One region of the Tenacibaculum sp. Ill genome, then DNA from elsewhere that is predicted to be linked to it. Evidence: riboswitches for the same ligand, from Rfam matches in the RefSeq annotation. Region 1 holds a riboswitch; the other holds the start of a gene.
What was found. A riboswitch is a leader RNA that binds a small molecule or an ion and turns the genes downstream of it on or off. The one in region 1 is predicted to bind cobalamin.

Region 1 (16,843 bases):
CATGTCCAATGTCTGCAACTGTATCATCAGAAGTTAACGCTCCTTGTAAATGGTGTGTATCATCAGAGTCTGATAAATTTTCTATATGTAAATCGGGATATAATTGCTGTAAAATCAGTAATCTATTTGATTCACTTTTTGACCCTGAAATCGTTATATGAGTATCCGAATTAAACTCTTCGGTTTTTAATCTTAAATCCATAAAAAACTACTTCGTTTTTTTATTTACAATGTATATACTGTAAATAAGTGCGATTACAACTTTACTTAACCAAAAGCGAATCCACTGTTTATTTGCGAAATGTACATTGTATACAGTTTCAAAGTCTCCTGAAAAAATAGCCCCTCCTGTTTTGAATAATAAAGAAAAGACAGCTACTATTATCAAAAATGGGGTTCCTACTTTTAAAACATTAATCCAAAAACTTCCTTTTTGTATATTCTTTATGAGACTCATTTACTGTAGTTTTTTGTTATTATGATGACGATCGTGATCTCTCTTAGTTTTTATATCTAGCTTCTTATCAAATGCCTCTTGTAAGTTTACTCCTGTTTGATTTGCTAAACACAATACCACAAACATCACATCTGCTAACTCTTCTCCTAAATCTTTGTTTTTATCACTTTCTTTTTCGCTTTGCTCTCCATAACGACGCGCAATAATTCTAGCGACCTCTCCAACTTCTTCTGTTAGTTGCGCCATATTTGTTAACTCATTAAAGTAACGTACTCCGTGATTTTTAATCCAATCATCTACTTGTTTTTGTGCGTCTTGTATATTCATGCTTTCTACTTTCTTATTAAATATTCAAAGATAAAAACTTCTATTTCTTATTTGATTCGCCAAGGCGGATTTTTTCTGTGTTCGCCTGCTTTATACAGAATTAATTTATTTCCATCAGGATCTAACAAATGAGCTTCTCTCCATAACCATCGTTGGTCTATTGGTAACTGAGTGAACTGAATTCCTTTTTGTTGTAATTCTTCTACTAACTCATCTAAATTATCATCTTCAAAATAGAGAGTAACTCCCTCTTCTTTAGACAGTTTTTCTACTTGATGAATTGAAAACGTTGCTTCTCCATCTGGTACTTCAAAACGAACATATCTAGGGCTTGCATCTACGATAAGATGCAAGCCTAGTTTTTTATAGAACTCTACAGATATATTCACATCAATAGAAGGTATCGTTACTTGATTTAAGTTCATGCGATTACTTTTTCTCTTTTTACAATTCTTACTAACATTAACAAGAATAATACTCCAATGGTTGATAACACAATCATAAAATTCCAAGTATTATCAAAACCAATATTATCTATTAATTGCATACCTGAATTATGCCCAAAAATATGTGACATTGAGAACGCAATGCTATAATATGCCATGTATTCTCCTTGATTTCCCTTTTTTGCACGCTCCATCACAAAGGCATTTGAAAAAGGAAATGCAATCATTTCTCCTATAGTCATCAGTAACATTCCTACAATTAAAATTCCTACCCAACCTGTTAAGTTTATTACTACAAAACTTAGTCCTGTTAGTAACAGTCCAAAAAACATTAAAAACTCTTTGGTATACTTACTTTCCTCTAACCATTTAATAAGTGGCATTTCTAATAAGAATATAAAGAACCCGTTAAGCCCCATTAACAAACCTATTTCTAACTCTGTTAAATGATGAACGTCTTTATAATATAAAGGCATTGTAGAAAAGTATTGCAGGAAAATAAATCCGAAAACAAACATTCCTACAAAAAACACCCAAAAAGCCTTATCTGAAAATACTGATTGTGGATTCTCTACTTTTGTTTCATCTAACGCTTTTGCTTTCTTAGGGTTTAATACATTTACCAGTAAAACTGTTGCTAAAATACAGGTAACTCCATCTACCCAAAACAATCCACTATAATCTAACGAGGTTATAATTAATCCTCCAACGGCAGGACCTGCTGAGAAACCTAAGTTAATTGCTAAACGAATTAGAGTTACTGAACGTGTTTTATTTTCTGGTTTACTGTAAGTACTTAATGCAACAAACATAGCTGGTCTAAATGTATCTGCTACTAACATTACTAAGAAAATACCTAAACAAAAACCTGCAAAAGTATTTACGAATTGTAACGCTATAAAAAGAACTCCTGTCAAAAACAGGCTAGTTTTCATCACCTTATAAAAACCTATTTTATCCGTTAGCTTACCTCCTAACCAAGACCCCAATACAGACCCTAACCCGAAACAGGTCATAATCCAGCCCACATCTTTTAAAGTAAAGTTTAAGCTTTTTGTTAGGTACAATGATAAAAAAGGAATTACCATAGTTCCTGCTCTGTTTATCAGAGTTATTAATGAAAGCCACCAAACTTCGTTTGAGAGCCCTTTAAAGGTGTTTAAATAGTTAAAGTAGAGTTTTTTCATATAATTAAAGTTTAGTGGTTGTTTTTAGTTATAAAAGTAAAAAGTCCGACTTTTCAGTCGGACTTTTTGTAATCATTATATTTTATATAAACATAGCTATAATACATACATCGCCCGATCGTTTCTGTGTCTTACCACAGTCGATTTACATTGCTTATATGTATTAAAAATTGTCATTGTTGTAATTTTATGGTCGTAAATCTATAAAAAAAACAAATAGGTTTTACAAAAGACTCTATATTTTATTTTTCTTACAATTATCGATACTCTTAAAAGCTTTATTTTAACCGTTCATCTACAGTAACTTTCATTTAATCTTAATTTTTGTTTTTCTTTCAACATCTACTTTATCTTTGATGATGTAAATGAAACATAAAGTAAATCTCGCCGAACGAATAGAGATCCCTAAAAAGAAACATTTACTGAGTTATATCAACAAAACATTACAGAATTTTAGATAAGTATGCTTACCTAAAATTCTGTAATAGTTTTTTATCATAATAACTAAAGTAGTTCGTAAAGAATAGGTTTACTAGGTGTAGCATCGTTTTCAAACGGCGCTACCATCAAGTTTAAAAAGTAAGTTCCATCCTTTATTTTATTGGACACATATATAAATTCTGTTATAGTTGACTGCATTCTAATTTCTCCTTGTGTATTCCAAAAAGCATTATGTGCTAACAATTTTCCTTCGTCTTTTTCTTTGTCTACCGATGGTAAATCTATTAATAAGTGCTCAATTCCTTTTTCTCTAAGATAAATCGCTGCTTCTTCTAACAAATAAGTTGGATTTGTATTTGAATAACGCATCGACTTTTTGTCTGATAAGTTTGGTAAGGTTCTGATGACTATTGCATCACGCTTTTTATTTCCTATAACATTCTGTAATTGTTTTTTTGAAATTACAAAATCCTTATTTTTTAATTGTTCTGGAGCGATAGTCACTACTTCTGCTAAAAAGAAAAATTTTGATAGTTCTTTATTTACTGAATAAACTTCTTCTGTTATATGGCCAACACATTCGGTATGTGTAATATGTGAATGCGGATTAAACTGTATATTATTAAAATTTACATCAGCGCCTTTTTGTACACTTCCTACCCAATCTCCATCGGAAACGGGGAAAATTTTTGGATCATCTAAATACCAAGCATTTACATTTTCCTTTGAAGTGTCAATAGCTATGGATATATCTAACGGTTTTGATAAGTCTATTTTGTGTTTTCTTGAGTTGTATTCAATTGTTGCTATCATACTCAAATATACCTAAATTATGAATAACTCACTAGCCAACCCATCTGCTAAGAACTTTCCTTTTGAAGTTGTTTTCAAAACCTTCTTAACATTGTTGTCAGAATCAGGTTGGTTCAACTCATTCTCTATAACCAATAGACCTTGATTAATAAATTTCTCGGCATTTTTAAGGAGATTCTTTCTGAATTCTTCTCCAAATTCTTGCGTGATTTTTTCTAACGACACTCCCCAAATGGTTCTTAATCCTGTCATTAAATATTCATTAAACTGATCTTTTATAGTAAGTTCCTCCTGCTCTAAAGGGAGTTTTCCTTCTTGAATTGCTTTGATATATTTTACATTGTTAGCTACATTCCAACTACGGTGTGTTTTATTAAACGAATGTGCTGACGGACCAATTCCTATATATTTTTTACCTAACCAATAACTAGTATTGTGTTTTGAAAAATAATTGGGTTTTCCAAAGTTTGAAATTTCATAATGTACAAATCCATTTTTAGCAGTTTCCGCTATCAAAATATCAAAATGTTCTTTTGCTACAGCTTCATCAACATCTGGATATTTCCCTTGTTTGATAAAGGAGTCTAAGGCTGTTTTAGGCTCTACTGTTAATGCATATGATGAAATATGATTAATTCCAAAATCAAAAGCTATTTGTAAGTTTTCTCTCCAACGTTCATTACTCATATTCGGGACTCCGTAAATCAAATCAATGGTAATATTATCAAAGTAGCGTGTCGCTAAAGACAAACAGTTTTTTGCTTCTTGTGCATTATGAGCACGATTCATGAGTTGTAAGTCTTCTTCAAAAAAAGATTGAATTCCAATACTTAATCGGTTAATTGAAGTTTTAGATAATTCAATTATTTTTTCTTTTGATAAATCATCTGGATTAGCTTCTAAGGTGATTTCCGGATTTTCTGAAACGGTATAATTTTGATAAATTATATCAATCAACAATTGTAACTCGTCAATCGACAACAGGCTCGGTGTTCCTCCTCCAAAATAGATAGTTTCTATGGTTTCATTTAGAAGTTCTTCTTTTCTTAACTCCAATTCTTTTACTAAGCAAGATACCAGCTCTTCTTTCTTTTTTAAAGAGGTAGAAAAGTGAAAATCGCAATAGTAACAAGCTTGCTTACAAAATGGGATATGTAGATAAATTCCTGCCAAATTATTTCACTTTTCCTGGGTTCTGCTTTACAAACGCTGCCCAACCTGTATAGTTCTTACCTCCTACTTTAGTTCCTGAATTATAGAAATGACACACCGCTGCAGCTAATCCATCTGTTGCATCTAAGTTTTTAGGGAGTTCTTTTAAGTTCAATAACGACTTTAACATTAGGGCTACTTGTTCTTTACTCGATGTCCCTTTTCCTGTAATTGCCATTTTAATTTTCTTAGGTGCGTATTCCGTTACAGGAATTTGACGTGACAATCCTGCTGCCATCGCTACTCCTTGCGCACGTCCTAATTTTAACATTGATTGTACATTTTTACCAAAAAAAGGAGCTTCTAAAGCTATTTCATCTGGATGATAAGTATCAATCAATTCAATAGTACGTTCAAAAATAATTTTGAGTTTTAAATAATGATCGTCATACTTTTTTAAGAGTAGTTCATTCATCTGGACAAACTCCATTTTTTTCCCTACTACCTTTATAATTCCGAACCCCATAATGGAAGTTCCTGGGTCAATCCCTAATATAATTTTTTCTGTCTTCAAACTTCAGGTTATTTAACCTCTAAAGAGGTAAATTTAAATGTGTTTCCATCAAACAGTCCTTTGTCTGATAGCTTTAAAGATGGAATTACCAACAATGCCATAAAAGATAGGGTCATGTATGGAGCTCGTAATTTACTTCCTTGCTTTTTTGCCATAGCATCTAACTCTGCATAGGCTTTTCCTATTTCTACTGCTGACTTATCCGACATAATTCCAGCTACAGGAAGAGGAACTACTTTTTCTTCAGAAGAAGTTACCGCACAAACACCTCCTTTGTTTTCTATTAATAAATTAACTGCTTTGCAAAGCAATTCATCAGATACTCCTACTGCAATAATATTATGTGAATCATGACCAACAGAACTCGCTATCGCCCCTTCTTTTAATCCGAAATTTTTAATAAAAGCTATTGAAGGTTCCGTATTTTGATAACGATTTACTACGGTCATTTTTAACACATCATTCTCTACATCTGAAACTAAATTTCCATCTTTTATTAAAGAATCCGCCTCTATTTCATTCGTCACTAATTCTCCATCTAAGGCTTCAATCACTCGAATTTTTTCAGATGCTGAATGAAACTCAAAATCAGCAATATTTTTTTTATCAGTATCAAAATTATTTAGTACTTCAAAGTCTACATGTTGTACGAATGATTCTCCTTTTTCGGCTACTAATTCCCCATTGATATAGGTTTGTAACACCTTAAACTTTTGTAAGTCTTTTACTACTATAAAATCAGCATCATCTCCTTCGTTTAAAGTTCCTACATCCAAATTATAATGTTTTACCGGATTGATACAAGCAGCATGTAATACTTTAAAAACATCTATTCCTTTCGCTACTGCACGCTCACATAATTGGTTGATATGTCCTAATAACAAATCATCTGGGTGCTTATCATCAGAACAAAACATCATGTTCTCATAATATTTAGGAAGTAAATCAATCAGCGCTTCAAAGTTTTTCGCTGCGCTTCCTTCTCTAATGATGACTTTCATTCCTTTTTGAAGCTTTTCTAAACCTTCTTCATAGGTAAAACATTCATGATCGGTATAAATTCCTGCTGCTATGTATTTATCTAGATCCTCTCCTCTTAATCCTGGTGCATGTCCATCTACTGGTTTGTTATAATGTTTTGCCCAAGCTATTTTTTTCAAAACTTCTTCATCTTGATAAATTACTCCAGGATAATTCATCATCTCAGCTAAATATTTGATATCAGGGTTCTGCATCATTTTTTTGATATCTTCTGAATCAATCACAGCTCCTGCACTTTCAAAAGAAGTCGCTGGCACACAAGATGGTGCTCCAAAATTGAATTTTAACGGAACTTTCTTTCCGTTTTCAACCATAAAGTCAACTCCTTTCACTCCTAGCACATTGGCTATTTCATGTGGATCAGATACCGTAGCTACGGTACCGTGAGTTACCGCTATTTTTGCAAACTCTGATGGTACTAACATCGAGCTTTCAATATGAATATGTGCATCTATAAATCCAGGTAAAATATAGTTATCCGAAGTGTTTTCTACTTCTCTAATTTGTATAATCTTTCCTTCTTTAACCTCAACCTCTCCTTTAAAGATTCGTTTATTTTGTATATCGACTATATTTCCCTGTACAATCATGCTAAAATTTATTTATTGCTAAAATACTGAGTATTTTTCATAAAAAAAGCATCCATAGTGGATGCTTTCTTAGTATTTATGTTTTAAAGGTTACGCTATTGGTCCACCTTTAATAATTTCCTCACTTGCCATTTCTTCAAACTGAGCAAAGTTCTTTCTGAATGAATTTGCTAATTCCATAGCTTTTGCATCATAAGCATCTTTATCTGCCCATGTTTGCTTTGGGTTTAACACTTCATCAGGAACATTTTCACAAGTAGTTGGCATTGATAATCCAAAAATTGGGTGTTGTACAAACTCAACATTTTCTAAATTACCTTGTAAAGCTTCTGTAATCATAGCACGAGTGTACTTTAATTTCATTCTGCTACCAGTACCGTAAGCACCACCTGTCCATCCAGTATTAATTAACCAAACGTTTACTCCTGCTTCTTGCATTTTCTTGCTTAACATTTCAGCGTAACGTGTTGGGTGTAATGGCATAAATGGAGCTCCAAAACAAGCTGAAAAACTTGGTAATGGCTCGTTAATTCCAGCCTCAGTACCTGCTACTTTTGCTGTGTATCCAGAAATAAAGTGATATGCTGCTTGACCTGGTGTTAATTTAGATATCGGAGGCAATACTCCAAAAGCATCTGCTGTTAAGAAGAAGATGTTCTTTGGATTTGAACCTTTAGATGGTGTTTGAATATTTTCAATGTGATAAATTGGATAACTTACACGTGTATTTTGTGTAATTGATGTATCAGCAAAATCCACATTTCCTTTATCATCCATCACAATATTTTCAAGGATTGCTCCTCTTTTAATTGCTCCGTAAATTTCTGGTTCTTTCTCTTGAGATAAGTCGATTACTTTTGCATAACAACCACCTTCAAAGTTAAAGATTGTATTTTCAGCAGTCCAACCATGCTCATCATCACCAATTAAACTACGATTTGGATCCGTAGATAAAGTAGTTTTACCTGTACCTGATAACCCGAAGAAGATAGCAGTATCACCATCTTTACCAACATTTGCAGAACAGTGCATTGGTAACGTGTTTTTAAATACTGGTAAAATAAAGTTTAACGCAGAGAAAATTCCTTTTTTAATTTCTCCTGTATACCCTGTACCTCCAATTAATGCTACTTTTCTAGTAAAGTTTAAGATAGCAAAGTTGTGTTGGCGTGTCCCATCTACTTCTGGATCAGCCATAAAACCTGGAGCGTTTACTACTGTCCATTCTGGAGAAAAGTTTTTTAACTCCTCTGCTGTAGGACGTAAAAACATGTTGTGTGCAAACATGTTACTCCAAGGATATTCGTTTACAACACGAATATTTAGTTTGTAATCTTCATCTGCACATGCATAACTATCACGTACAAATACCTCTTTATTTGATAAATAGTTTGTTACTTTATCGTATAGCTTGTCAAATTTTTCTGAATCGAAAGGGATGTTTATATCTCCCCACCAAACTTGGTCTTTAGTTATATCGTCTTTAACGATAAAACGATCCATTGGAGAACGACCTGTAAACTCACCTGTTTTAACAGCCAATGCTCCAAAACTAGTTTCTACTCCTTGTTCTTTTTCAATAGTGATGTCGTGTAACTCGTCTGAAGTTAATTGATAACGAACCGTAGCGTCTTTTATGCCTAAGTTATCTAACGATATCGTTTTCGTATCAAGATTTGTCATCTTAAAAGATTTTAGTTGTGTTTAATTTTGGACAAAAATAGTTCTTTTTGATTAAAAAGATGAATGATACAAAGATTTTATCAACTTTAACTTTTAATAACTTTTTTTAAAAAGCTATATGTTAATAGGCTCCAACCCACAATTAATAGTATTCCTCCTAAAGGTGTTATAAACCAAATTGCTTTTGCAGGAACATTAGCCAAGTAAATTAAATATATCGATCCTGAAAACAATAAAATCCCTGCTATTAAGAAATAACTAATTCTGTTCTTTTCTTTGTTTGTAAACTCAGCAAACATATTTACAAAAAGTAATAATAGCACATGAAAAAACTGATAGCGTACAGCGGTTTCAAAACTCTCTAAAGCTTCTGGTGTTAATTTCGTTTTTAAAGCGTGGGCTCCAAAAGCTCCTAAAATAACAGCAACGACTCCTAAAACCCCTGCTGTTGTTAAATTTTTATACATTTTTATAGTTTTTGTTTAAATTTAAACTTTTTTAGCGATATTGTCGCCTCAAAATTTATTGATAACAAAAATACATTATAATGAGAAATATATTGATAATTGGTGCTGGTAGGTCAAGCTCTTCACTTATAAAATATTTATTGGATAAATCTTCTGAAGAGAACCTACATATAACTATTGGTGATGTTTCATTAGAAAGTGCTCAATCTAAGGTTAACAATCATTCAAACGCTACAGCAATTCAATTAGATGTTTTTAATGCAGAAGAACGCTCAAATGCAATTCAAAAAGCTGACATTGTTATTTCAATGTTACCCGCTCGTTTTCATATTGAAGTAGCTAAAGATTGTATTACTTATGGTAAACACATGGTTACAGCCTCATATATTTCTGATGAAATGAAAGCTCTAGATGAAGAGGCTAAAGCTAAAGGATTAGTGTTTATGAATGAAATTGGCCTTGACCCAGGAATCGACCATATGAGCGCTATGCAAGTTATAGACCGTATTAAAGAACAAGGCGGAAAGATGTTATTATTTGAATCTTTTTGTGGTGGATTAGTTGCTCCTGAAAGTGATACTAATTTATGGAACTATAAATTTACTTGGAATCCTAGAAACGTTGTATTAGCAGGTCAAGGTGGAGCTTCAATGTTTATTCAAGAAGGAACCTATAAGTATATCCCATATCAAAAACTATTTAGAAGGACTGAATTTTTAACTATTAATGGTAGTGGCAAGTTTGAAGCCTATGCTAACCGAGACTCTTTAAAGTATAGAAGCATTTATGGTCTAGAAGATATTAAAACCATGTATCGTGGAACTATTCGTAAAGTTGGTTTTTCTCGTGCTTGGAATGTATTTGTTCAATTAGGAATGACTGATGACACGTATACTATTGAAGACTCTGAGAATATGAGCTATCGCGATTTCACAAATCTTTTCTTAGCTTATTCTCCTTCTGATTCTGTAGAGTTGAAATTCCGTTCGTATGCGAAAATTGATCAAGATGATTTAATGTGGGATAAATTTTTAGAGTTAGACATCTTCAATCCAAATAAAAAAGTAGGATTGAAAAATGCAACTCCTGCTGAAATTTTACAAAAAATATTGATGGATTCTTGGACTCTTGAAGCCGAAGATAAAGACATGATTGTAATGCACCATATTTTTGGATACCAATACAAAGAAGACAAGTTCCAAATAGAAAGTAGTATGGTTATTAAAGGTGATGATCAAACCTATACTGCAATGGCAAAAACGGTTGGTTTACCTGTAGCCATGGCTACCGTGCGTATTTTAAATGGTGATATTACAACTCCTGGTGTACAATTACCAATCAACAAAGAAGTGTACGAACCAATTTTAAAAGAGTTGGAAGATTACGGAATTAATTTTGTTGAAAAAAAAGTGCCTTACTTAGGATACAACCCTGAAAGTATAAAAGGGTAAAACCTTTCTAAACTAACACAAAAGGCATCAATGTATTTGGTGCCTTTTCTTTTAAAACTAAATAGAGTCTTTATAAAGTTAGTATTTTTACCTTTAAATACTACACTAGGATATGGCTGAAGGCATTTTAAAAAATCATATTAAAAGTTACATAGATCTTTCAGAAAAAGAACTAACTCAAATACTTTCTTTTTTTGACTGTCAGTCCTACAAGAAAAAAGAAACTTTATTACCAACAAGTAACCGTTGTGATAAACTATTTTTTGTTGCTAAAGGTTGTTTACAATTATATTTTATTGATGATTTAGGCCACAAAAAAACTACACAGTTTGCTTTGGAAAATTGGTGGCTAACTGATTTTTTAGCTTTTCAAAATCAAAAACGCTCTAACTTTACTGTAGAGGCAGTTGAAAACTCTATAGTTTTATCAATCTCCTTTTCGAAATACAATGAATTATTAAGCAAATTCCCATTACTAGAAAAATATTTTAGAAGCATCTATGAAACAGCTTACGGAGCTGCTTTAATGCGCTTAAAATACGTAAATAGCTACTCTAAGGAAGAAATGTTTTTTAGATTTAGAGAAGACTTCCCAGAGTTTGTACAACGAGTTCCTCAATATTCATTAGCCAGCTTTTTAGGGTTAACCCCTGAATACTTAAGTGAAATTAAAAGAAAATAACATTTCTTAAGCTAGTTTATTTTTTACTGAAATCTTCTTAACTACCTTTGTACTTATATTAATTTAAGGGCATAATAGCATTATGAAAAATATGAAAAAAATCGTCGTTGTTGGCGGCGGTTTTGCTGGATTAGAACTTATAAAAGGATTAGGAAATTCAGAAAATTATCAGATTATTCTAGTAGATAGTAACAACTACAATTTCTTTCCTCCTTTAATCTACCAAGTATCCACAGGTTTTATGGAGCCATCTGCAATTAGCTATCCATTCAGAAAAATTTTAAGAAAATTTAAAAACGCCCGTTTTCGACTTGGCACCCTTGAAAAAGTTGTCCCAGAAGAAAACAAAATTGTGGTAAGTAATGGAGATATAGAGTATGATATCTTAGTAATGGCTACCGGTACAGAGACTAATTTTTTTGGAAATAAAAGCATTCAAAAGTATAGTTTACCTATGAAAACTATTAGTGATGCCTTATCTCTTAGAAATGTAATTTTAACTCGATTTGATCGTGCTACTAGAATCCACAATCCAGAGGAAAGAAAAAAGTGTTTAACTTTTGTAATTGCAGGAGCTGGACCTACTGGAGTTGAACTTTCAGGAATTTTGTCTGAAATAAAAACTTCTATCATCATAAAAGATTACCCCGAACTAGACAAAAATGACTTTGGAGAAATACATCTTATTGATGGCCAAAATTCTGTTTTAGCTCCAATGTCTAAAAAAGCACAAGAATACACTTCTAAAAAATTAAGTGAACTAGGTGTTAAGCTAACAATGAATACAATGGTTAATGACTTTGATGGCGAAACCGTGTATTTATCAAACGGAGAAGAAATACATACTAAAAACCTTATATGGGCAGCTGGTGTATCTGCAAAAACATTTGATGGCTTTTCAAAAGAAAGCTTTGGTCCTGGTAGAAGACTAAAAACAAATCAGTTTAACCTTGTACACTCATATGATAACATCTATGCTTTAGGTGACTGCGCCTTAATCTTAGGTGATAAAAACTATCCTAACGGACACCCACAATTAGCGCAACCGGCATTACAGCAGGCAAAGAACTTAGCTAAAAACCTTAAAAGGAAAGATGATAACTGGAAAACTTTCCAGTACAACGACAAAGGATCTTTAGCTATCATTGGACGAAATAAGGCTGTACTTGACTTCCCTGGTCAAAAACAATCCTTAAAAGGTTTTGTTGCTTGGCTAATTTGGATTTTTGTACATATCATGGGTCTTGTAAACTTTAAAAACAAAGTAAGAACTCTATACAACTGGCTAGGCTACTACATATACAAAGACCAATATTTTAGAATGATAATTAAACCTACTCAAAGAGATACTAAATAAAATACGCATGAAAAATTTAAGTATTATCACACTACTAATTTTTACAATTATTACTATTTGTTGTAATTCAGAAAAATCGAAAACAGATAACAAAGCTGAAAAAGTTGAACAAGTTCTATCTCCAACTGATACACTAACTAAACACCTAAAACCATTTAATCCTGATCTACCAACTATTGGACTTTTAATGTTTAACGGAGTTTTACAAGGAGAAGTTATAGCAACGTCTGATGTTTTTGGTAAAGTAGACAAAAAAGGCAAACAACTTTTTAATGTAGTTACTATAGCTGAAACAGCTAAACCAATTACTACTGAAGAAGGAATGCATTTTGTTCCTGACTATACTTTTGATAATTGTCCTAAACTAGCAGCTTTATTTGTACCAAGTGCTTACGACATGTACGCACAAGTACACAACAATAAAGTTGTAGATTTTATAAAAACAAAAAATCAAGAGACCCAATACACTGTTAGTAATTGTGCTGGTGCTAATTTAATTGGTAAATCTGGTATAGCTGATGGTCATAAAATTGTAACATGGATTGGTGGTGGTGAGCAACTACAAAAAGATTACCCTAATTTAAAAGTTCAAAACGACAGCTTGGTAACTTTTATTAAAGATGGTAAATTTTTATCTTCAAACGGAAATTTAGCAAGTTATATTTCAGCTTTAGAACTACTCGAAATCATGACAAATACTGAACATAGAAAATTTATTGAAAGCTACTTATATCTGGATCAACTTAAAAACTGGGAAAAATAACAAAATTTAAAATCTTGTTAAAACTCAAGAAGCATCAGTATACTGATGCTTTTTTTATTACCAGTTCTAAAAAAATAATACATACATTTACCCCGATAAGTTCTTTACATACTTCATCAACCGGAAAGGTTTTACTTAGCTGTAGATTAATAGGGAATCGTGTGCAAATCACGAACTGTCGCGCAACTGTAAGTAACACACCAAAGGTTTTTATCCTAGTATATCCACTGCCATAAGCGGGAAGGATGATAAAAACTGTTATAAGTCAGGAGACCTGCCTATTCGGATATTGACAATGCTTTCGCGATTTGAAGCTTTTGAGTCATACCGATGATATATTTTTAACGCACACTTTCGCTTATGAAATGCTGTGCTTTTTTAGTATGTCATTATTCCTCCTCAAACATCACATCGTTTTTAGCATTGCGAAGCATCTAAAAGAGCTTTTAAAATTAATGTTTAATTATAAAAGTTAAAAAGAAATGCAAACGCACATTCTTGGCTATCCGCGTATAGGTAGCAACAGAGAACTCAAAAAAGCCTGCGAGCAATATTGGTCGGGCAAAACTAGTTTACAGGAACTTCTTGAAACAGGAAGAAACATCTGTCAACAAAACTGGAAAACACAACAAGAAGCAGGAATAGACCTTATTCCTTGTAATGATTTTTCTTATTACGATCAGGTGTTAGATATGACACTTACTGTTGGTGCAATTCCTAAACGTTACAATGAAGTAGCTTTAAAAACTTCAAACTCGGAACTGGATCTTTATTTTGCCATGGCAAGAGGGTATCAAAAAGATGATCTTGATATCACTGCTATGGAAATGACTAAATGGTTTGACACAAACTACCATTACATCGTTCCAGAGTTTTATAAAAATCAAGAATTCGAGCTATTTTCTAACAAAATTATTAATGAATTTGTTGGAGCTAAACAAGCAGGCATTAATGCCAAGCCTGTAATTATCGGTTTAGTTAGTTACCTTCTTTTAGGTAAAGAAAAAGAGGAAGGTTTTGATAAGTTAGATTTAGCCTCAAAACTACTTCCTGTTTATATTGAAATTTTACAAGAGCTTCAAATACAAGGCGCTGAATGGATTCAATTTGACGAACCTTTTTTAGCATTAGATTTAAACGAAAAAGCCACAGAAACATATCAATTTGTCTATAATGAGATTAGAAAAAAGTTCCCTAGACTAAAGTTTATAGTTACGACTTACTTTGAAGGTTTAAAAGATAATCTCTTATTAGCTAATACACTTCCTATAGACGCTTTACACATTGATTTAGTTCGTTGTGAAGAACAATTAGATGATTTATTAAACACGCTTTCTGAAGATAAAACTTTATCATTAGGTATTGTAGATGGTAGAAATATTTGGAAAAATGATTTTGAAAAGTCCTTGCAACTTATTCAAAAAGCTACTGATAAATTAGGTTCTGACAGAGTTTTTATAGCTCCTTCTTGTTCCTTATTACATTCTCCATGTGATTTAGATTTAGAGACATCTTTAGACAGCCAAATTAAACAATGGCTTGCTTTCGCTAAACAAAAACTCGCAGAGGTAAATTTGTTAAAAAAGTTATCTGAAAGTACGAATGATGAAACTGTTTTAACTGCTTTTGAAGAAAACAAAAAAGCTATAGCTAGTAGAAAATCTTCTACATTAATTCATCACAATGATGTAAAACAGCGTGTTGAAGCTGTTACTAAATTAGATTCTCAAAGAAAAAATGACTTTTCGGTTCGTAAAGAAGCACAAGAAAAAGTATTAAACTTACCGTTATTCCCTACCACAACCATTGGTTCATTCCCTCAAACCAAAGAAGTAAGAAGCTGGAGAGCTCAGTATAAAAAGGGAAATTTAAGTAGTGAAGAATATAGATATTTACTTAAAAAGGAAACTCAAAAGACCATTCAATGGCAAGAAAAAATAGGTCTTGATGTATTAGTTCATGGTGAATATGAACGAAATGACATGGTAGAGTATTTTGGAGAACAGCTTGCTGGAGTTACTTTTACTAAAAAAGGTTGGGTTCAAAGTTATGGTAGTCGTTGTGTAAAACCTCCTATTATTTATGGCGATGTTTACCGACCTCATCCAATGACTGTTTATTGGTCGCAATATGCTCAATCTTTAACTGACAAATGGATTAAAGGTATGTTAACTGGCCCAGTTACTATTTTACAATGGTCGTTTGTTCGTGATGATCAACCTCGCTCAGTTACTTGTAAACAAATTGCATTAGCTATTCGCGATGAAGTTGCTGATCTTGAAAAAGCAGGTATCCGAATTATTCAAATTGATGAACCAGCTATAAGAGAAGGACTTCCTTTACGAAAATCAGGCTGGGAAAATTATTTAAGATGGGCTGTTGAAGCTTTTAAAATTTCATCATGTGGTGTAGATGATGCTACACAAATACACACGCACATGTGTTATTCAGAGTTTAACGACATTATTCAAAACATCGCTGATATGGATGCTGATGTGATAACAATTGAATGTTCACGATCTCAAATGGAGTTGTTAAATGCTTTTGCTGATTTTAAATATCCAAATGAAATTGGTCCAGGAGTTTATGACATTCATTCACCTAGAGTTCCTTCAAAAGAAGAAATGGTTGAGTTACTACACAAAGCTCAAAAAGTTATTCCAGCTTCTCAACTTTGGGTAAATCCAGATTGCGGTCTTAAAACTAGACATTGGGACGAAACTGAAAAAGCATTACTTGCTATGGTTTCATCCGCAAAAGAAGCTTCATTAAGCTACAATAATAACACCTTAGAAACTGTAAATCAATAATGGTTTAAAAAGTGCCTGAATACTATCATGTTCGGGCACTAATCATACTAAAGAAATAAAAAATGACCACTGAAGAAAAAATAGCACAATCGGAAACACGAATTTTCAAAGCTGTATTCCCAAATACTACCAATCATTATGATACACTGTTCGGAGGAACTGCCATGCAATTAATGGATGAAGTTGCTTTTATTACTGCAACACGGTTTTGCAGACAAAAAGTTGTAACCGTAAGTAGTGATAAAATTGATTTTAAAAAGCCTATTCCTGCTGGAACTATTATTGAATTAGTAGGAAAAGTGAGTTACATAGGTAACAAAAGCTTAAAAGTTACCGTTAAAATTTTTACTGAACAGATGTACTCTCAACATAGAGAAAAAGCCATTGAGGGTGAGTTTACCTTTGTTGCTATTGATGAAAATAAAAACCCTATTGCTGTTATAAAAACAGATAAAGAAGAACTACATTGTTCATAACAAGAGCTTAGTTAACATTAAATTATCCGCTAAAAATTACATTTTCAAATAAAAATCTTTCGTAAGATTAATATAGGCATCAGTATACTGGTGCCTTTGTGTTTCTATAATTAATTCTTCTTCTTG
Region 2 (16,843 bases), 1.2 Mb from region 1:
TAAATTTCTCCTTTATCTCTTTCTGAGTTTCTATAATCATCATTAAGTTTTAATATATTTACTTTATCAAAACTTTTAAAATTAATTGCATCTGTAACAAATTCTTCTGATGTTTTTGCCATCGCAAACCCTAATTCTTTTTTTGCTCCTTCTACTCCTAAACGTTTTCCATTCCACATTTCAAATCGAGGATCTTTTTTAGGCACATATAATATTTCATTATAACTATTTCCTTTAGCGTCTTTTTGATTTTCAGAAAATAGTACCAAAACCGCATTGGGTTCTCTAAACCCTGTTAAATAGTAAAAGTTAGGATCTTGATGAAATACATAATCTACATCATTAGCTCTGTTTCGGGTTGGGTTAGCAAAAACAACTGCTACAGCATTTTTAGGCATTTTTGATCGTAAAATTGCTCTTCGCTCTTTATGAAAATCAGCTGGTAAATAATCTGTTGGAACTTGTGCTGATACAACAACACATATATTTAGTAAGAAAAGAGTAAATAATAGTTTTTTTAGCATCGTGATAAAATTTGTTACTCTCAAATTTAGTATTCTATGATAGAATAAGGAAAATATTAACAAACATTTAGGTAATATACTCTTATAATATTACACAGATTCGCCTGTATTGTTTGCTAATTTTTCAATACTTTAGCATCACTTTTTTAAAACAAACAATACACAATAATGAAACCTACATAAATAAAATATACCCTATAATGGTTATTTTATTCACAAAAGGTTACATGCGTTAATAAAAACAATAAAAAACAAACACATGAAAAATACAGCTTTATCACATGTACATGAAGCTTTAGGAGCTAAAATGGTTCCTTTTGCAGGTTATAACATGCCTGTACAATACGAAGGAGTAACTGCTGAACACGAAACTGTTAGAAAAGGAGTTGGTGTTTTTGATGTAAGTCATATGGGAGAGTTCTTTTTAAAAGGAGAAAATGCATTGGCTTTAATTCAAAAAATATCTTCTAACGATGCTTCTAAATTAGTTCCTGGAAAAGCACAATATAGCTGTATGCCTAATGCTGATGGAGGAATTGTAGATGATTTAATTATTTACATGATTGCTGAAAATGAGTATATGTTAGTGGTAAATGCTTCTAATATTGAAAAAGATTGGAACTGGATTTCTCAACACAACGATTTAAAAGTTGAAATGGAAAACCGTTCTGAAGAATGGTCGTTATTAGCTATTCAAGGTCCAAAAGCTGCGGAAGCTATGCAATCGTTAACTTCAGTAGATTTATCTACTATTAAATTCTATACTTTTGAAATTACTGATTTTGCTGGGATTCCGAATGTAGTAGTTTCTGCTACTGGATATACTGGTTCTGGTGGATTTGAAGTATATGTAAAGAATGAAGATGTTGAGCAACTTTGGAATAAAGTTTTTGAAGCTGGTAAAGATTGGGGAATTAAGCCTATTGGGTTAGCTGCTCGTGATACCTTACGTTTAGAAATGGGATATTGTTTATATGGTAACGATATTGACGATACTACTTCTCCTTTAGAAGCTGGCTTAGGATGGATTACTAAGTTTACGAAAGACTTTGTAAATGCTGAAGCTTTAAAAGCTCAAAAAGAAGCGGGTGTTACTCGTAAATTAGTTGCTTTTGAATTAACTGAGCGTGGTGTTCCTCGTCATGATTATGAAATTGTTGATGCTGATGGAAACAACATTGGACGTGTTACCTCTGGTACTATGAGTCCGTCATTAGGAAAAGGAATTGGATTAGGGTATGTTACTAAAGAAAACTCTAAAGTTGATAGTGATATTTTTATCCAAGTTCGTAAGAAACAAATTCCTGCTAAAGTAGTGAAGTTACCTTTTTATAAGGGTTAAAAATATATCTAAAAAAAAGCAGCTTCTAAAAAGCTGCTTTTTACCCCTTATTTAAATAATTTAATTTTCCCCAATAAATTAAATTAAGTACTCGTTTGTTTGAGCACTCCAAATATCTACAACAAAAAAGCCTTTTCCACCTTTACTTCCTTGAATGATACCTTTTTGGATATGAGTGTGTTATATTATACCTTAAAAGTAAAAAGCAGCTCTTAAAAGAACTGCTTTACAACTATTAATCAACTATTTAGATGTTTTTAATCTTTCTTTTCGTCATCTTTTGACGCCTTGTTCCAGATTTTAATTTCATCTTCTGTAGTTACACCTTCTAATACTTCAATGTTTACTCCGTCTGAAACTCCTAGTTTTAACTCACGTTTTTCAAACTCATCCTCTCCTTTCTTTACTTCTACATAAGGCTCTTCAGTTTTCTTATCAAAACGCAATAACGATTCTTTAATAGATAAAACACTGTCTTTTTTCTCTAAAACGATATCTGCATTGGCACTATAACCTGCCCTTACAAAATAGTTGTCATCAAGACTTACATCTGCTTTAATTTTAAACTGTACTGCTCCGTTTTCTTCAGTTCCTTTTGGTGCAATAAAGTTTAATATTGCAGGAAACTTTTTGTTTTCAATAGCTCCTAATGAAACTTCTATGTTTGATCCTTTTACTAATTTTCCTACTTCTGATTCATCAACTTGTCCTTCAAAAATCATTTTTTCCATATCAGCAATAGTAGCGATAGTTGTACCTTCATTAAAGTTATTTGATTGAATAACTTGGTATCCTTTTTTTACAGGAATTTCTACAACCATACCTGATGTTGTTGCTCTGATATTTGTGTTTGCTCCGGCAGAACCTACTGATCCTTTTTTAATGATTTGATAATCATTTTGAGCATTTGTCAAATCATTTTTTGCTTGATTGTATGATAATTGTGAGGCTTCAAACTCTTGACTAGAAATTACTCCTTTATCAAATAAACTTTTATTTCTGTCGTATTGAGTTTTAGCATTATTTAATTGAATTTGTACTGAGTTTATTCTTCCTCTTGCACTTTGTAGCGATTGTTCGTTTGGTACAACTCTTACTGTAGCTAATAAATCTCCTGCTTTTACAATTGCTCCTTCTTCAACTACAATTTTGTCTATAATTCCTGCAATTTGAGGTTTTATTTCTACCTCTTCTAGAGGAACTACTTTACCTGTAGCCACTGCCTTTTTTACAATTGTTGTTCTAAATGGTTTTTCTGTTTCATAGGTTACCACACTTTTTTGATTTTTCTTTCCTAACCAAATTAGGATGACTACAAATAATAGTGCTACTATTCCTAAGATAATTTTTGCTCTTTTGCTCATGATTAATTGATTATTTCTTTTTTTATTCTTCTCTTAATGCTTCGATTGGTTTTACTATTGTTGCCATATATGCTGGTATTAAACCTATTAAGGTTCCTAGAATTACTAGGATTGAAAAGGCTAGCATTACTATGGGTATATTTACGGTTGGATTTACAAGTGTTGGATCGTCTCCACTTCCTACTGTAAAGTCTAATAGGAATAGAACAAGTCCTCCAAAAATAATTCCTAACATTCCTGCTATTGTAGTTAAAAAAACAGATTCTAATATTATTTGTCTTTTAATACTTATTGGAGTTGCCCCTAAAGCTCTTCTAATTCCAATTTCTTTAGTACGCTCTTTTACGGTAATTAGTAAGATATTACCAATAGCAAAAACTCCTGCTATTAAGGTTGCAATCCCAACAAACCATGTTAAAAATTGCATTCCTGTTAAAAAGCCCATTAGTTTATCTATTTGGTCTCCTAAATTTACACTACCAAATGCTCTGTTATCTTCTGGATGTACTTTGTGCAGGTTCTTTAAGGTTAAAAGAATGTCTTTTTCCATCTGTTTGATGTCCACTCCTTCATTTGCCGTAATCATCATCCAATCTACTTTATTTGAAGTGTTGTATACTTTTTGAAAAGTTGTAAACGGAATGTAGGCAGTATCTCCGTCAATATCTATAGTATTCGATGGTTTATAAACCCCTATAACCTTATAGTTTACATTACTAATTTTCACATACTGTCCAATTGGCATTTCTTTTTTATCAAACAGTTGTTTGTACATGTCTTCAGAAATAACACAAACTTTAGAGTTATTCTTTATATCATTTTGATTGAGAAATCTTCCGTAGATTAAATCTTTCTTTTGTACACGATCTAAAACTGGGTAATCTCCACTTACTTGAAAATCTCCAGATTTAAAATCTTTAACAACACTACCGTTGGTTTGATTTCTTGGTGCTAATAGCTTTATTTCTTTATTGTATTCTTTTTGAAGTACTTCAATATCTTTAAAGGTTAAATTAAACCTTCTTCCTTTTTGAAATCCTTTAAAAGGCATATCGGTCCTCTGCGTCCACATAAAAACACTATTGGTTGCAAAGTCTCCAAAAATTCTTTTAAAATTGTTTTCCATACCACGTGCAGCTCCTAATAAGACTACTAATATGAAAATTCCCCATAGTACACCTACAATGGTAATACCAGTTCTTAATTTATTTTTACGAATACTTCCGTAAATTTCTTGCCAAGTGTCTGAATCAAATAAAAACTTCATAATTAGTCTGCTCTTAGTGCTACAATTGGTTTAATTTGTGCTGCCTTTTTTGCTGGTAAATACCCTGCAATTAATCCTGATAAGATTAAAATAATGGTAGCTCCTATTACAATTCCTGGACTTACACTTGGATCTTTTATAAAGTATTTTTCTAAACTATCTCCAATAGCACTTAAAATGTAAGTTCCTAAACTTAAACCTAAGTACCCTGCTATTGTGGTTATTAAAATAGATTCTTGAATTACCATACCAATAATTGAAGATGGTTTTGCACCTAATGCTTTACGAATTCCGAATTCTTTGGTACGCTCTTTAATAACAAAAATCATAATATTACTGATACCAATAATTCCTGCAATTAAAGTTCCTGAACCTACAAATATGACAATGAAATACAATGCAAACATAAATTGATTGATCCCTTTATTTGCTTCCGCCATGTTTCTTACAGATAAAGCACTTTGATCATCTGGGTGAATGTCTAACTTTTTACGTAAATCTCTCTCTAGTCGATTACCAAATGTAATGGCTTGGTCAAGATTTAACTTAGGGTCATATCCTATATTAATTTGACTGATGTAATCGTTGTTTCCATATAACTTTTGCGCAGTTGTTACAGGCATGTAAGTCAATCTTTCTTCATTATCTCCTCCTTTATCAGAAAATATTCCGACTACTTTATATGAAATTCCATCAACGTTTACCCTTTTTCCTAAAGCTGGTTTTTCTCCAAATAAATCTTGCTTTACAAGTCTACCAATTACAATTACTTTAGACTTGTCTTTTAAGTCTAAGTCGTTAATATATCTTCCTTCATCAATAATTGTTTTTTCTAAAAACTGATGATCTGGATGGACTGCACGTAATTGATAATTATTTTGATTGTTCTTGTAGGTAATATTTACGCTTTTGTATATTCGTGCCGTTAAATGTTGAATTTTGTTTTCATATTCGTCTTTAACGTAATCAAAGTCTTTATTTTTTAATTGAATTCTTCTTCCTGTTTGTAATCCTTTATAAGGTTTTGATGTTTTCCACACTCTTACAAACATAGCATTGGTTGCATCATCTACAAAAGCAGATTTAAACTGATTTTGTAAACCTGATACAATTCCGAATAATAGCGTAAATAGTAAAATAGCGAAAGCTACGGTGAATCCTGATAAAACAGAACGCAACTTATTTTTACCAATACTTTGAAATATTTCTCTCCAGCGATCTAAATCAAACATAATTAAATTGCTTTTGCTTTATTTGTTGCCGCTTCTGTTAACTCATCACTAATTATAACTCCATCTTTTAAACGAACAACTCTATTAGTCTGTGCTGCTACTTCTTCCTCGTGTGTAATTACAAAAACAGTCATTCCTTCATCGTTAATTTCTTTTAATAAATCCATTACCGAATCTGTTGTTGTAGAATCTAAAGCCCCTGTAGGCTCATCTGCTAATACAACTTTTGGTTTGGTAGCTAAAGCTCTTGCAATTGCTACACGTTGCTTTTGACCTCCAGAAAGCTCATTTGGCAAGTGATTAGCCCATTCTTTTAACCCTACTTTTTCAAGATATTCTAAAGCTATTTCTAACCGTTCTTTTCTACCAACTCCTTTATAATACAATGGTAAAGCAACATTTTCTAGAGCTGTTTTATAGGAAATTAAATTGAATGATTGGAAAACGAATCCTAAAAACTTGTTACGTAATACTGCAGCTTTTTTTTCATTTAAATTTTCTATTAACTGCCCATTTAAGTAATATTTTCCTTCATCATGTGTATCTAATAAACCTACAATATTTAATAAGGTAGATTTTCCAGACCCTGAAGATCCCATAATAGACACAAATTCCCCTTCTTTTATGTGTAAATCTAGCCCTTTTAAAACATGAAGTGAATCTTTTCCTATAGGGTAAGATTTGTGAAGATTTTCTATTCGAATCATAGTGTTAGTTAATTTTTAAAATAAAAATAAATACTAATTTCTCTAATCTACTAATAAATTATTGTTAAATCATTATTTACTTTCTTACAAGACGCTTAATTTTGATTAATGTTACAAGTTAGCGCTTAATTTTTTACAAAAAACTAAATATGAACAATTTACCTAGCAATAAAAAAGTGATTTTGTTTGATGGTGTGTGTAATTTTTGCAACGATAGTGTGTTAAAGGTTATAAAGTATGACACTAAAAATATGTTTCTATTTACTTCCCTTCAATCAGACATAGGAAAAGAAATCACACAATATCTGGGTATTGATACTTCTAAAGTTGATTCTATTATTTTATATGAACCAAATGTGGCTTATGATATTAAATCATCAGCGGCTTTAAAAATTATGAATGATTTTGGCGGAATTTGGAAGTTAACTCAAGTTTTTTGGATTCTTCCTGAAGGGCTTAGAAATATTGTATACGATTATATTGCTAAAAATCGTTATAAATGGTTTGGTAAAAAAGAAGCGTGCATGACTCCTTCTAAAGAAATACAAGAAAAGTTTTTATAAAAAGTAAGCTCACCAAGTTGGTGAGCTTATTCATAGCAATATTTCCCTGTTTACTGGGGGACAACTTAATTAAAATAAATTTTTGAAGCTCCTAAACCAACAGGTGAAGAGTAAACTTCTGATTTTGTATTTATATCATAAACTAAAAGCTTACTCAATTTTGTAAATTCATACTTTACAGTAAATAATTCATTTCCTTTTACATTCATACCATAAATAGAACCTACACTTATTCCATCATCAGCTAATTCAGTAGCAGTTTCACTAATACTATAAACTTTGTCTGTATCACCTTGGTAGTAGTAAAGTTTACCTTCTGATTGTGTTAAGTATGTTGCTCTTTTGTTTTCTGGAAACACCATTTCTTTTGTAACTTCATTAGTAGAAGTGTTTATAAAACTTATTGAAGAAGTCGTTGATGTTAATACTTCTGTATAATCATCATTATAAGTAAGAGGCTTTCCTTCTGATAAAACAATTAAGTTCCCTGAATTATCAAATACTATTTCATCAGGATTATCTTTTACTGTTACTGTTGAAACAGCATTATTATTGTTTAAATCTACTACAGAAACAATATTATTAGATGACCACCCTCCTTTATGCGAGATATATAACTTATTATTTCTACTTACAATTTGTTCCACACCATTAGCTAGTGAAATTGTATTCTCTTCAATAGTATTTGTTTCGATATCAATAATAGCCAGATAGTCATCGTTCTCATTTGCTCCATCCCCCCAATTCGTAACATATCCTTTACCATTAACAATAGTCATGTATCTAGGATTCCCTAGCCCTGTATTAATTTCTGTCTTTTTCTCAAAGGTAATTCTGTCAACCACTACAATAGTATTAACATCATTTAAAATGATATAAGCATCTGTATCTGTAAATGTGATAGATTGAATTAAACCTCCTAATTGTGCATTATTTTTACCTGTATAAATAAAATTAGTAGCAACAGTTGATAAAGAATTATCCACATAAGCTACGGAACCATCTTTGTTTCCGAAATTTCCTTCTGAACTGATTATTATACCATCATCGTATTTGTCTCTTATTACTTCAACTATTTTATCGTCACTAGAACAAGAAGTAAGAACTATACTTACTAAAAAAAGCTGTAAAAGTAGTTTTGTTATTTTCATTGGTTTAAAATTTATAATTTAAATTGATATTAAAATTTGTTCCAGGCATAGGACGTAAGTTTGAGAAATAATACACTTTATTAAATATATTATTTAGTGTAAATCCTAATGTTGGAAGTTTTGTTTGTTTTGTAGATAAATTAAAGACTACTCCTGCATTTTGAACATGTACTGGATCTAATGAATAAAAATCTAAGTTTGTTTCATTAGTATATACCTTACTTTGATGTAAACTTTGTATAAAAAAGTTAAACCTTTTATAATTATAATTTACATTAAAGTTTAAAAGATGCTCGGGTGCATAAGGAAGTGTTTTTTTAGTTTCTGTATTTTCTGCCAAGGTAAACGTATAGTTGGAAGAAAAATCAATAGTATGTTCTCCTATTTCCTTCTTATAACTTACAAAAGTTTCTACGCCTTTATTTATTACATCATTTACGTTTCTTGGTCTCCATAAATTACTACCTCCTGTTGGTAACCACAAAATTTTATCATTTATATAGATATAAAACAATGTAGATGTTATGTTTAAGCTTTTATTTTTAAAAGAAGCTCCTAATTCTCCTTGCTTAGAGCTTTCAGGTATTAAACCTAAGTTTCCTACAACAGGCCAATACATTTCATTATAAGTAGGAACTCTATAATTTGTTGAAAAATTGGCTAGAATGTTTAATTGATTAGTTAATCTATATTCTCCTCCTGCAAATAAAGAAATAGGCACATCAAAATCAGAGTTTATTTCTTTTCTTGCTTGTATACTTGTTATTAATTTTTCAATAGGTTGATATTTAATACTACCTATAAACGCTAAAGAGTTTCTCTCTTTAGTATTTATATCTGAATTTTCACCATTAATATTTTCAAACATCGTTTTGTAGTTAAACGATAAGATATTTGATGGTTTATAGGTTAAGGAATGATTAACTAACGCTGTTTTAGATTTTCCAAAACTATAATTTTCAGCATCTTTATCTCCATAATACCTATATTTTTGAGTTAAGTAAGCTAGATTTAACTCTTGTTTAAATTGAGAAGAAAACGCATACTTCCACTGTAGTAAGTTTCTTTGATTAAAATCTTCATTTCGTTCACTCCCTGCAGACGGGTTTGGCAACCCATCAGAGAACAAACGATTTCCGTAGTAAGCAGTCGAATAAAACGATAAAGAGTTTACAGGACTAAACTTATAACCTATGACAAAATTAACTCCATAGTTTTTATACTTACCATTTTCATTAGTTAGTAAATTACCTTCACTATCTTTATAACGTCCATCAATATATGTATAATCATTATCGGAATAATTAAACGTAGATGCTAATTTTATATTCCACTTACCTGTTCCTGCTGAACTTTTAAAGAAATTAGACGTTGTATTGTAACTTCCGTAAGAAGTAAACAATTGAAAGTCTTGATGTTTTTTAAACAACAACTCATCTTTCAAGTGTACCGTTCCTCCTATGGCTCCTGAACCATACTCTGTACTATTTCCACCACTTTGCACAACTATATTATCGCTTATACTCGCAGACAATGCATTAAAGTCTGTTTGTCCACTTCCTACAGCATTTATAGGAACTCCATTCCATAACACCAACGTATTTGAAGCCGATGTCCCTCTGAAACGAGCTGTACTCACCCCTCCATTACCATAATCTCTAAAGGCTATTGGACTATTATATCGTAAGAGGTTCGTTAAATTGATAGGGTTTTTAGCTTGTTCTTTAACTCCAATCTTTAATTCTTTCGTAGCAATACGTTTTTTCTCTACATTTCTCTTACCATTAACTATTACTTCTTTTAATTTATTAACAGTTATAGTATCCTTTTGAGAAAAAAGATTAATTGTAAAAAACAGTATGAATATTGTTATTATTTTCTTCATTATACATTAAACTTTTATCCCGAAAGTTTTAATTAAATTATAATAATTGGCAGGTCTCCTGGCTTGCGTCTTGCAACATACCTTCCCATTTAAAAAACAGTGGTTTGAGTAATTGTTACAAGCTTAATAGCTTACAGTTGCGGGAACAGCTTCGGTTTTACACCGAATTCCCTTTTAATTCTCTTCAATAGATGATTAAAGAAAAACCAAAAATCACGGCAAATGTATAGTATTCTTACAAATTAGCAACCATCAAATCATGATATTTTGCGAATTTTGTTTTTAAGTTCTCTGGTAGTGTATAATAATCTGGATGAATCATTTTTGCTAAACATTCCACTCCTTCTACTAAAGTACCCGCAGAAGATTGCGTAAACATAGCAAAGTCAGCAATGTATACTTGTTTGTTCTTTACAGCTCTCAAAGACTTCCATTCTTCTCTTTCTTCTAAAAACTTCATGTCTTCTAGTGTTCTATCGATTCCATATCCACAAGGAGCAATAATTAACACCTCTGGATCATACTTTACAATTTTATCCCAAGAAATAACGATGCTATCTCCTGATGGATGCGACAATAAATCGATTCCGCCTGCATATCCTATTTGATGGGGAATCCAATGTCCGCAGTTAAACAACGGATCAATCCACTCTAATAACATCACACTTTTCGACTGTATTTTATGCTCACGTTGCACATCTACAATGTCGTAAATACGTTTTTTTAATCCCTTCACATACGCCTCTCCTATTGCTTCTTGCTTCATTGCTTTTGCAATGGTTAATGCATTATCAAAAACGTCTTCTAAAGAGTTTGGTGTAATAGAAATTAACTCTGGAACCTTCGGGAGTTTATAAGCCGATTTTGCCACAGACTCCGTATCTATTTGGCAAACATCACACACATCTTGTGTAAAAACAATATCGGGTGCTATACTTTCTAAAACAGGTTCATCTACATAATACAAGGTTTTTCCTTCTGCCTTTGTTTTTGAAAAAATAGCTGTTATTTCTTTACTCGTTAGTACTTTTCCTTCCAACTTATATCGAACAGCCACTTCTTTTTCTTTTAAAGCCACTTCAGGACACTCAAAAGTAATTCCGTTTAAATAATCTTGTAACCCCATATCATAAATCATTTGGGTTACTGCCGGCATAAAAGAAGATACTGTCATAATTCGTAGTTTTAGTTCAGCAAAAATAAACAGTTCTCTATTTTAATTTGTTTTTTATTAAAAATCTTTCCAATCTTTGTGTCAAAATAAAATGCGATTTCATGATATATTATATCTCAGGAGGTGAACGCTCAGGTAAAAGTAGCTATGCTCAAAAGTTAGCAGAATCTTTATCTAAAACCCCTATTTACCTAGCAACTTCTCGTATTTGGGACGAAGATTTTCAACAACGAGTAGACAGGCATATTTCTGATAGAGATGAACGTTGGACCACTATTGAAGAAGAAAAATGGTTAAGTAAAGTAATTTCTGAAAAACAAACTGTGGTTATCGATTGTGTAACACTGTGGCTAACAAATTTCTTTGTAGACACAAAATATGATATTGAAAAAGCACTAGAAATCGCCAAAGAAGAAATAAACAAATTGGTTGAAATTGACGCCAATATTATCATCATTTCTAATGAAATTGGTATGGGATTACACGCTAATTCTGAATCTGGAAGAAAATTTACACAACTACAAGGTTGGACGAATCAACACATAGCAAAATTGGCTGACAAAGCTACTTTTATGGTATCTGGACTTCCTTTAACTTTAAAATAACACATGACAACAACTATAACTCCCTTATCAAAAGAACTACAAAACGAACTTCAAGAAGAAATTAACTTTAAAACCAAACCTGTTGGTGCTTTAGGAGGTTTAGAAAAAATTGCTTTACAAATTGGGTTAATTCAAAATACAACTACACCTGTACTATCAAAACCTACTATTATGGTTTTTGCTGGAGATCATGGAATTGCGACTACAGGAAAAGTGAGTCCATACCCACAAGAGGTTACACAGCAGATGGTATTTAACTTTTTGCAAGGAGGTGCTGCCATCAATGTGTTTTGTAAACAAAATAATATTCTTTTAAACATTGTAGATGCTGGTGTAAATACTGATTTTGAAGCACATCCTCAACTTACCGATGCTAAAGTAGCTAAAGGAACTCAAGATTATAGTACTACTAAAGCCATGACACTAGAACACTGTCAAGAAGCTTTGGAAAAAGGAAGAAAATTGGTAAGAAAAGTATATAGTGAAGGTTCCAATATTATCGGTTTTGGCGAAATGGGAATTAGCAACACTTCATCTGGAGCTTTATTAATGAGTTATTTTACCAATACACCTATTGAAAAATGTGTTGGTAGAGGTACTGGAGTTGATGATAAAGGACTACAAACAAAAATCGACACATTACGTGAGGTTTATAAGTTACATGCCGATTCTATTTCAACACCTATGGAAGCCTTAACTGCTTTTGGCGGATTTGAAATTGTAATGATGTGTGGTGCTATGTTAGAAGCCGCTTCTTTAAAAATGACCTTACTTATTGATGGTTTTATTGTTACTTCTGCCCTATTAGCAGCTCATGCAATGGATTCTAATATTCTAGACTATTGTATTTTCTGTCATAATTCAGGTGAACAAGGTCATCAAAAAATGTTAGCATTTTTAAATGCTGAACCTCTTTTAAACTTAGGTTTACGTTTAGGTGAAGGTACAGGTTGTGCGGTTGCATTTCCTATTATTCAATCGAGTGTAAACTTTTTAAACGAAATGGCTACTTTTAAAAGTGCCAATATTAGCGAAGCCTAGTTATGATAAAAAGACAAATTCATTATTTTTTAACTGCTATATTATTTTTCACACGAATTCCGTGTCCTAAATGGGTAGATCATTCTCCTGAAATACTCAATAAGAGTAGTCGTTATTTTTCTTTAGTAGGAATTGTAGTTGGAAGCATTGCAGCACTAGCCTACTTCACTTCTTCTTATATTTTTCCTACGGATATTGCTATTGTAATCAGCATGATTAGTTCTATTTGGATTACAGGAGCTTTTCATGAAGATGGATTTGCCGATGTTTGCGATGGTTTTGGTGGCGGGTGGACCAAAGAAAAGATTTTAACCATTATGAAAGATTCCAGACTTGGAACTTTTGGAGTTAGTGGTTTGATCTTCATCCTAGCTATAAAGTTTTTAGCTCTATATCATTTACAAAGCCTATCCGTTAATTTAATTTTAGTAATTATCTCAGGACATAGTATTAGCCGATTTATCGCCACGGTTTTATTGTATACACATGATTATGTAAGAGATATTGATAGCTCTAAAATAAAACCAACTACCAAACAAATGAGTAGCAAATCGCTACTTATATCTGCTATTTTTGGAATAGTACCGCTGTTTTTCTTTCAAAAACCAATAGTGCTTTTAGTCTTATTTCCATTACTTGTTACCTATTTATATATGGGACATTTCTTTAAAAAATGGATTGGAGGTCAAACAGGAGATTGCGCGGGTGCTTTACAACAAGTAGCTGAAATTGTTTTTTATCTAAGTCTGCTCGCTTTATGGAAGTTATTTTAGTACGACATACCACACCAGATATTGCCAAGGGTATATGCTATGGTCAGGCAGATATTGACGTTACCTCTAGTTTTGAGGAGGAAGTTAGTACTATTCTTAAAAAAGCTCCTGTTAACGATTCTGGTGTAACGTATTATAGCAGTCCCTTACGACGTTGTAAACTTTTAGCTGAAAAACTTTCGTCCACGGTGATTTTTGATAATCGATTGAAAGAGCTTGATTTTGGTGATTGGGAGCTACAAAAATGGAACGATATTGATAAAAAAGAACTCGATATTTGGATGAACGATTTTGTAAAAACTCCTGCTAAAAATGGCGAGTCTTATATCGATTTACATAACAGAACCACTGATTTTTTAACCGAATTAAAAGCCAAAAACCTTCAAAAAGTAGTACTTGTAACACATGCTGGTGTAATGAGAAGTCTTTGGGCGTATACAAACAATATTCCGTTGGAAAAATCATTTGAACTTAAACTAAACTACGGGGATATCCTTAGTTTCCACTTATAAAAACTTATTACTATGAAACGTTATTTACTTATTTTTTCTTTATTATTTCTGTTCACACAGTGTAAACAAGAAACTAAAAAAACTACTGAAGAGAAGCCTGCTAAAAGCACTGTAAAATATGCCAAAGGTTTTGATATCATCTCAGAAAAAGGAGCAAAAAAATTAGTCATAAAAAAAGCTTTTCAAAGCTCGCACGAATATTTTTCTTACACCCTTTCCGACAAAACCAACCTTACTAAAAAAGAAATTAAAGTTCCTATCGAAAAAATGGTAATTACCAGTACTACGCATGTGCCGATGTTGGAACTTTTGAATACTGAAAACACTATTGTTGGTTTTCCGCATACCAAATATGTTTCTTCAAAAAGAACAAGAAATAGAATTAATGAAGGTTTTATTGTTGAATTAGGCTTGGAACAAGACATGAATACTGAAAAGTTGATTGATATTGAACCTGAATTAGTTATTGGTTTCGCCCTACATCCAAACACTAAATTATATCAAAACATCAAAAAAACAGGAATTCCTGTAATTTTTAATGGAGATTGGCTGGAAGAAACTCCGTTAGGAAGAGCAGAATGGATTAAGTTTTTCGGGGCTTTATACGGAAAAGAAAAGGAAGCAGACAGTATTTTCAACAACATAGAAAAGGAATACCTAAAAGCAAAAGAAATTGCTAAAAACAGCGCTAAACAGCCTACTATTTTATCTGGGAGTATGTTTAAAGATGTATGGAATGTACCTGCAGGTGAAAGCTTTATTGCGACGTTTTATAACGATGCAAACTTAAACTACTTATGGAAAGATACGAAAGGAACGGGTAGTTTACCGTTAAGTTTTGAAAGTGTGTTGGAAAAAGGGCAACACGCTGATTTTTGGTTTAACTGTGGATTGTATGCTACCAAAGAGCAGTTAACTACTGCTAATATTCATTATAAAGAATTTGATGCGTTTGTCAATAATAAAATATTTTCTATCGGACATAACAAAGGAGAAACTGGTGGTTTAATTTACTTTGAGCTATCTCCTGTACGACCAGATTTAGTTTTGAAAGATTTGATAAAAATTACGCATCCTAATTTGTTACCTGAATATAAATTGACTTTTTATAAGGAGGTTGAGTAAACTTAGATTGGTTCTTAATCTTTAAACTATTAACTTAGCTATCAGCGATATAAGTTATTTACAACAAGCTTATATCCTTAATTACTGTCTGTAATAAAAAAGAAGAAATTGATAGGAGAGTTAAAATATTGGTCTACTGAACACCCCACTCTTATAAGTATCTTTAAATACTTAGTATGGATTATATTGATTTTATCAATTATTACATGGGTAAGAAGGATTCTAAAAAAGCGACTGCCAGACAATTCTCTGAGATATAAATCGCAGAAAGGAATTGAAATTATCGGCTACTTTTTCGCTATCCTTATTACTATCACATACTTCACGGGTAACATTAAAGATTTTGGTCTTGCTATTGGTCTTCTAACAGCCGGTATAACAATCACTTTACAGGAGTTATTTCTTAGTATTGCTGGTTCATTTTATATTTTCTTTGTACATGTATACAAACCAGGTGACAGAATTGAAATCAATGGAATTAAAGGCGATGTGATTGATATTGATAGTATTTACACAACAATGATGGAAATCGGTCAATGGGTTTCAAGTGATAATTACAGTGGTCGAATAGTCAAACTAAGTAATGCTTTTGTATTTAAAGGTCCTGTTTATAATTATTCTCAAGATTTTCCCTTTGTGTGGGATGAATTCAATTTACCTATTCGTTACGGCTCTGATATTGAAATGGCAAAGAAAATTATAATTTCTGTTGCTCAAGAATATCTATCGGAATATGTTAATGCTTCGATTTCTGATTGGAAAGATGTAGTTGACAAATATTATATAGAAGATGCACAAGTTGATCCAACTCTTGCTATTACTCTAACTGACAATTGGATTCAGTTTAACTTAAGATATATTGTTGATTACAAGAAAAGAAGATTTACTAAACATATTCTGAACGACGAGATTGGAAAGAAAATTCAACAAACTAATGGTAAAGTTATTCTAGCTTCCACGACATTTGAAATTGTAAAAATCCCTACGGTAAACTTTGAAGGAGAAAAAACAACACAAAGCAAAAAATAAACTGTTTTATCTAACCTTCTGTGAGACTACCTCACAATCGTTCTAAACGTTAAGTTTACTCGTGGTCGGTGGACTTTTTTTGTAGGTGGTAATCGGTGTAACCAATAGGTTTGGGTTTCATCTTTCATTACTAATAACGAACCATGTTCCAATACTTTATACACCGTTTCTTTGGTCTGTTTGTGTTTAAAACCAAAGCGTCTTTCTGCTCCAAAACTCAACGAGGCAATCGCTCCATTCTTTTTTAAATCTTTTTCACCGTCACTATGCCACGCCATTCCTTCAGAACCATCGTGGTATAAATTCAATAAACAAGAGTTATAGGTTTCGTTGGTTTCCTTCTCTACCAATTCTTTTAACGCTAATAGTTCTTTGGTAAACGGTAAGGCTGTTTTGGTAATGTTGGAATACGAATATTCAAAAGGCTGTTCGGCATACCAAGCTACTTTTCGTTTGGTTACCATTCGTTTTCCAAAAATAATAGCTTCATCATTGCGCCACTCAATAGAATTCAATAAAGCTTCGTAATAAAAGTCTGCTTCCCCTTTT

Region 2: linked by a shared signal. The riboswitch ahead of ACTPNM_RS10365 (TonB-dependent receptor plug domain-containing protein) and the one ahead of metE (5-methyltetrahydropteroyltriglutamate--homocysteine S-methyltransferase) in region 1 are both predicted to bind cobalamin.

What each region holds. Positions count from the first base shown of each region.
Region 1 is NZ_JBPSCW010000002.1:980,971-997,813, reverse strand. Features, by position in the region: gene ACTPNM_RS04780 (3-phosphoshikimate 1-carboxyvinyltransferase) at 1-202, opposite strand, end outside; gene ACTPNM_RS04775 (hypothetical protein) at 209-457, opposite strand; gene ACTPNM_RS04770 (nucleotide pyrophosphohydrolase) at 458-784, opposite strand; gene ACTPNM_RS04765 (VOC family protein) at 832-1,209, opposite strand; gene ACTPNM_RS04760 (MDR family MFS transporter) at 1,206-2,417, opposite strand; gene ACTPNM_RS04755 (cyclase family protein) at 2,922-3,671, opposite strand; gene hemW (radical SAM family heme chaperone HemW) at 3,684-4,844, opposite strand; gene ruvC (crossover junction endodeoxyribonuclease RuvC) at 4,846-5,397, opposite strand; gene ade (adenine deaminase) at 5,406-7,028, opposite strand; gene pckA (phosphoenolpyruvate carboxykinase (ATP)) at 7,119-8,711, opposite strand; gene ACTPNM_RS04730 (DUF423 domain-containing protein) at 8,798-9,178, opposite strand; gene ACTPNM_RS04725 (saccharopine dehydrogenase family protein) at 9,259-10,629, shown strand; gene ACTPNM_RS04720 (Crp/Fnr family transcriptional regulator) at 10,742-11,311, shown strand; gene ACTPNM_RS04715 (NAD(P)/FAD-dependent oxidoreductase) at 11,394-12,668, shown strand; gene ACTPNM_RS04710 (DJ-1/PfpI family protein) at 12,676-13,431, shown strand; cobalamin riboswitch at 13,541-13,727, shown strand; gene metE (5-methyltetrahydropteroyltriglutamate--homocysteine S-methyltransferase) at 13,914-16,241, shown strand; gene ACTPNM_RS04700 (acyl-CoA thioesterase) at 16,304-16,717, shown strand; gene ACTPNM_RS04695 (tRNA1(Val) (adenine(37)-N6)-methyltransferase) at 16,754-16,843, opposite strand, start outside.
Region 2 is NZ_JBPSCW010000002.1:2,209,319-2,226,161, forward strand. Features, by position in the region: gene ACTPNM_RS10325 (aminopeptidase P family protein) at 1-524, opposite strand, end outside; gene gcvT (glycine cleavage system aminomethyltransferase GcvT) at 784-1,866, shown strand; gene ACTPNM_RS10335 (efflux RND transporter periplasmic adaptor subunit) at 2,124-3,230, opposite strand; gene ACTPNM_RS10340 (ABC transporter permease) at 3,253-4,497, opposite strand; gene ACTPNM_RS10345 (ABC transporter permease) at 4,500-5,729, opposite strand; gene ACTPNM_RS10350 (ABC transporter ATP-binding protein) at 5,732-6,436, opposite strand; gene ACTPNM_RS10355 (thiol-disulfide oxidoreductase DCC family protein) at 6,586-6,999, shown strand; gene ACTPNM_RS10360 (YncE family protein) at 7,065-8,150, opposite strand; gene ACTPNM_RS10365 (TonB-dependent receptor plug domain-containing protein) at 8,155-10,035, opposite strand; cobalamin riboswitch at 10,067-10,261, opposite strand; gene ACTPNM_RS10370 (ABC transporter substrate-binding protein) at 10,271-11,209, opposite strand; gene ACTPNM_RS10375 (bifunctional adenosylcobinamide kinase/adenosylcobinamide-phosphate guanylyltransferase) at 11,311-11,814, shown strand; gene cobT (nicotinate-nucleotide--dimethylbenzimidazole phosphoribosyltransferase) at 11,818-12,855, shown strand; gene ACTPNM_RS10385 (adenosylcobinamide-GDP ribazoletransferase) at 12,858-13,628, shown strand; gene cobC (alpha-ribazole phosphatase) at 13,613-14,140, shown strand; gene ACTPNM_RS10395 (ABC transporter substrate-binding protein) at 14,153-15,265, shown strand; gene ACTPNM_RS10400 (mechanosensitive ion channel family protein) at 15,377-16,294, shown strand; gene ACTPNM_RS10405 (alpha-ketoglutarate-dependent dioxygenase AlkB family protein) at 16,321-16,843, opposite strand, start outside.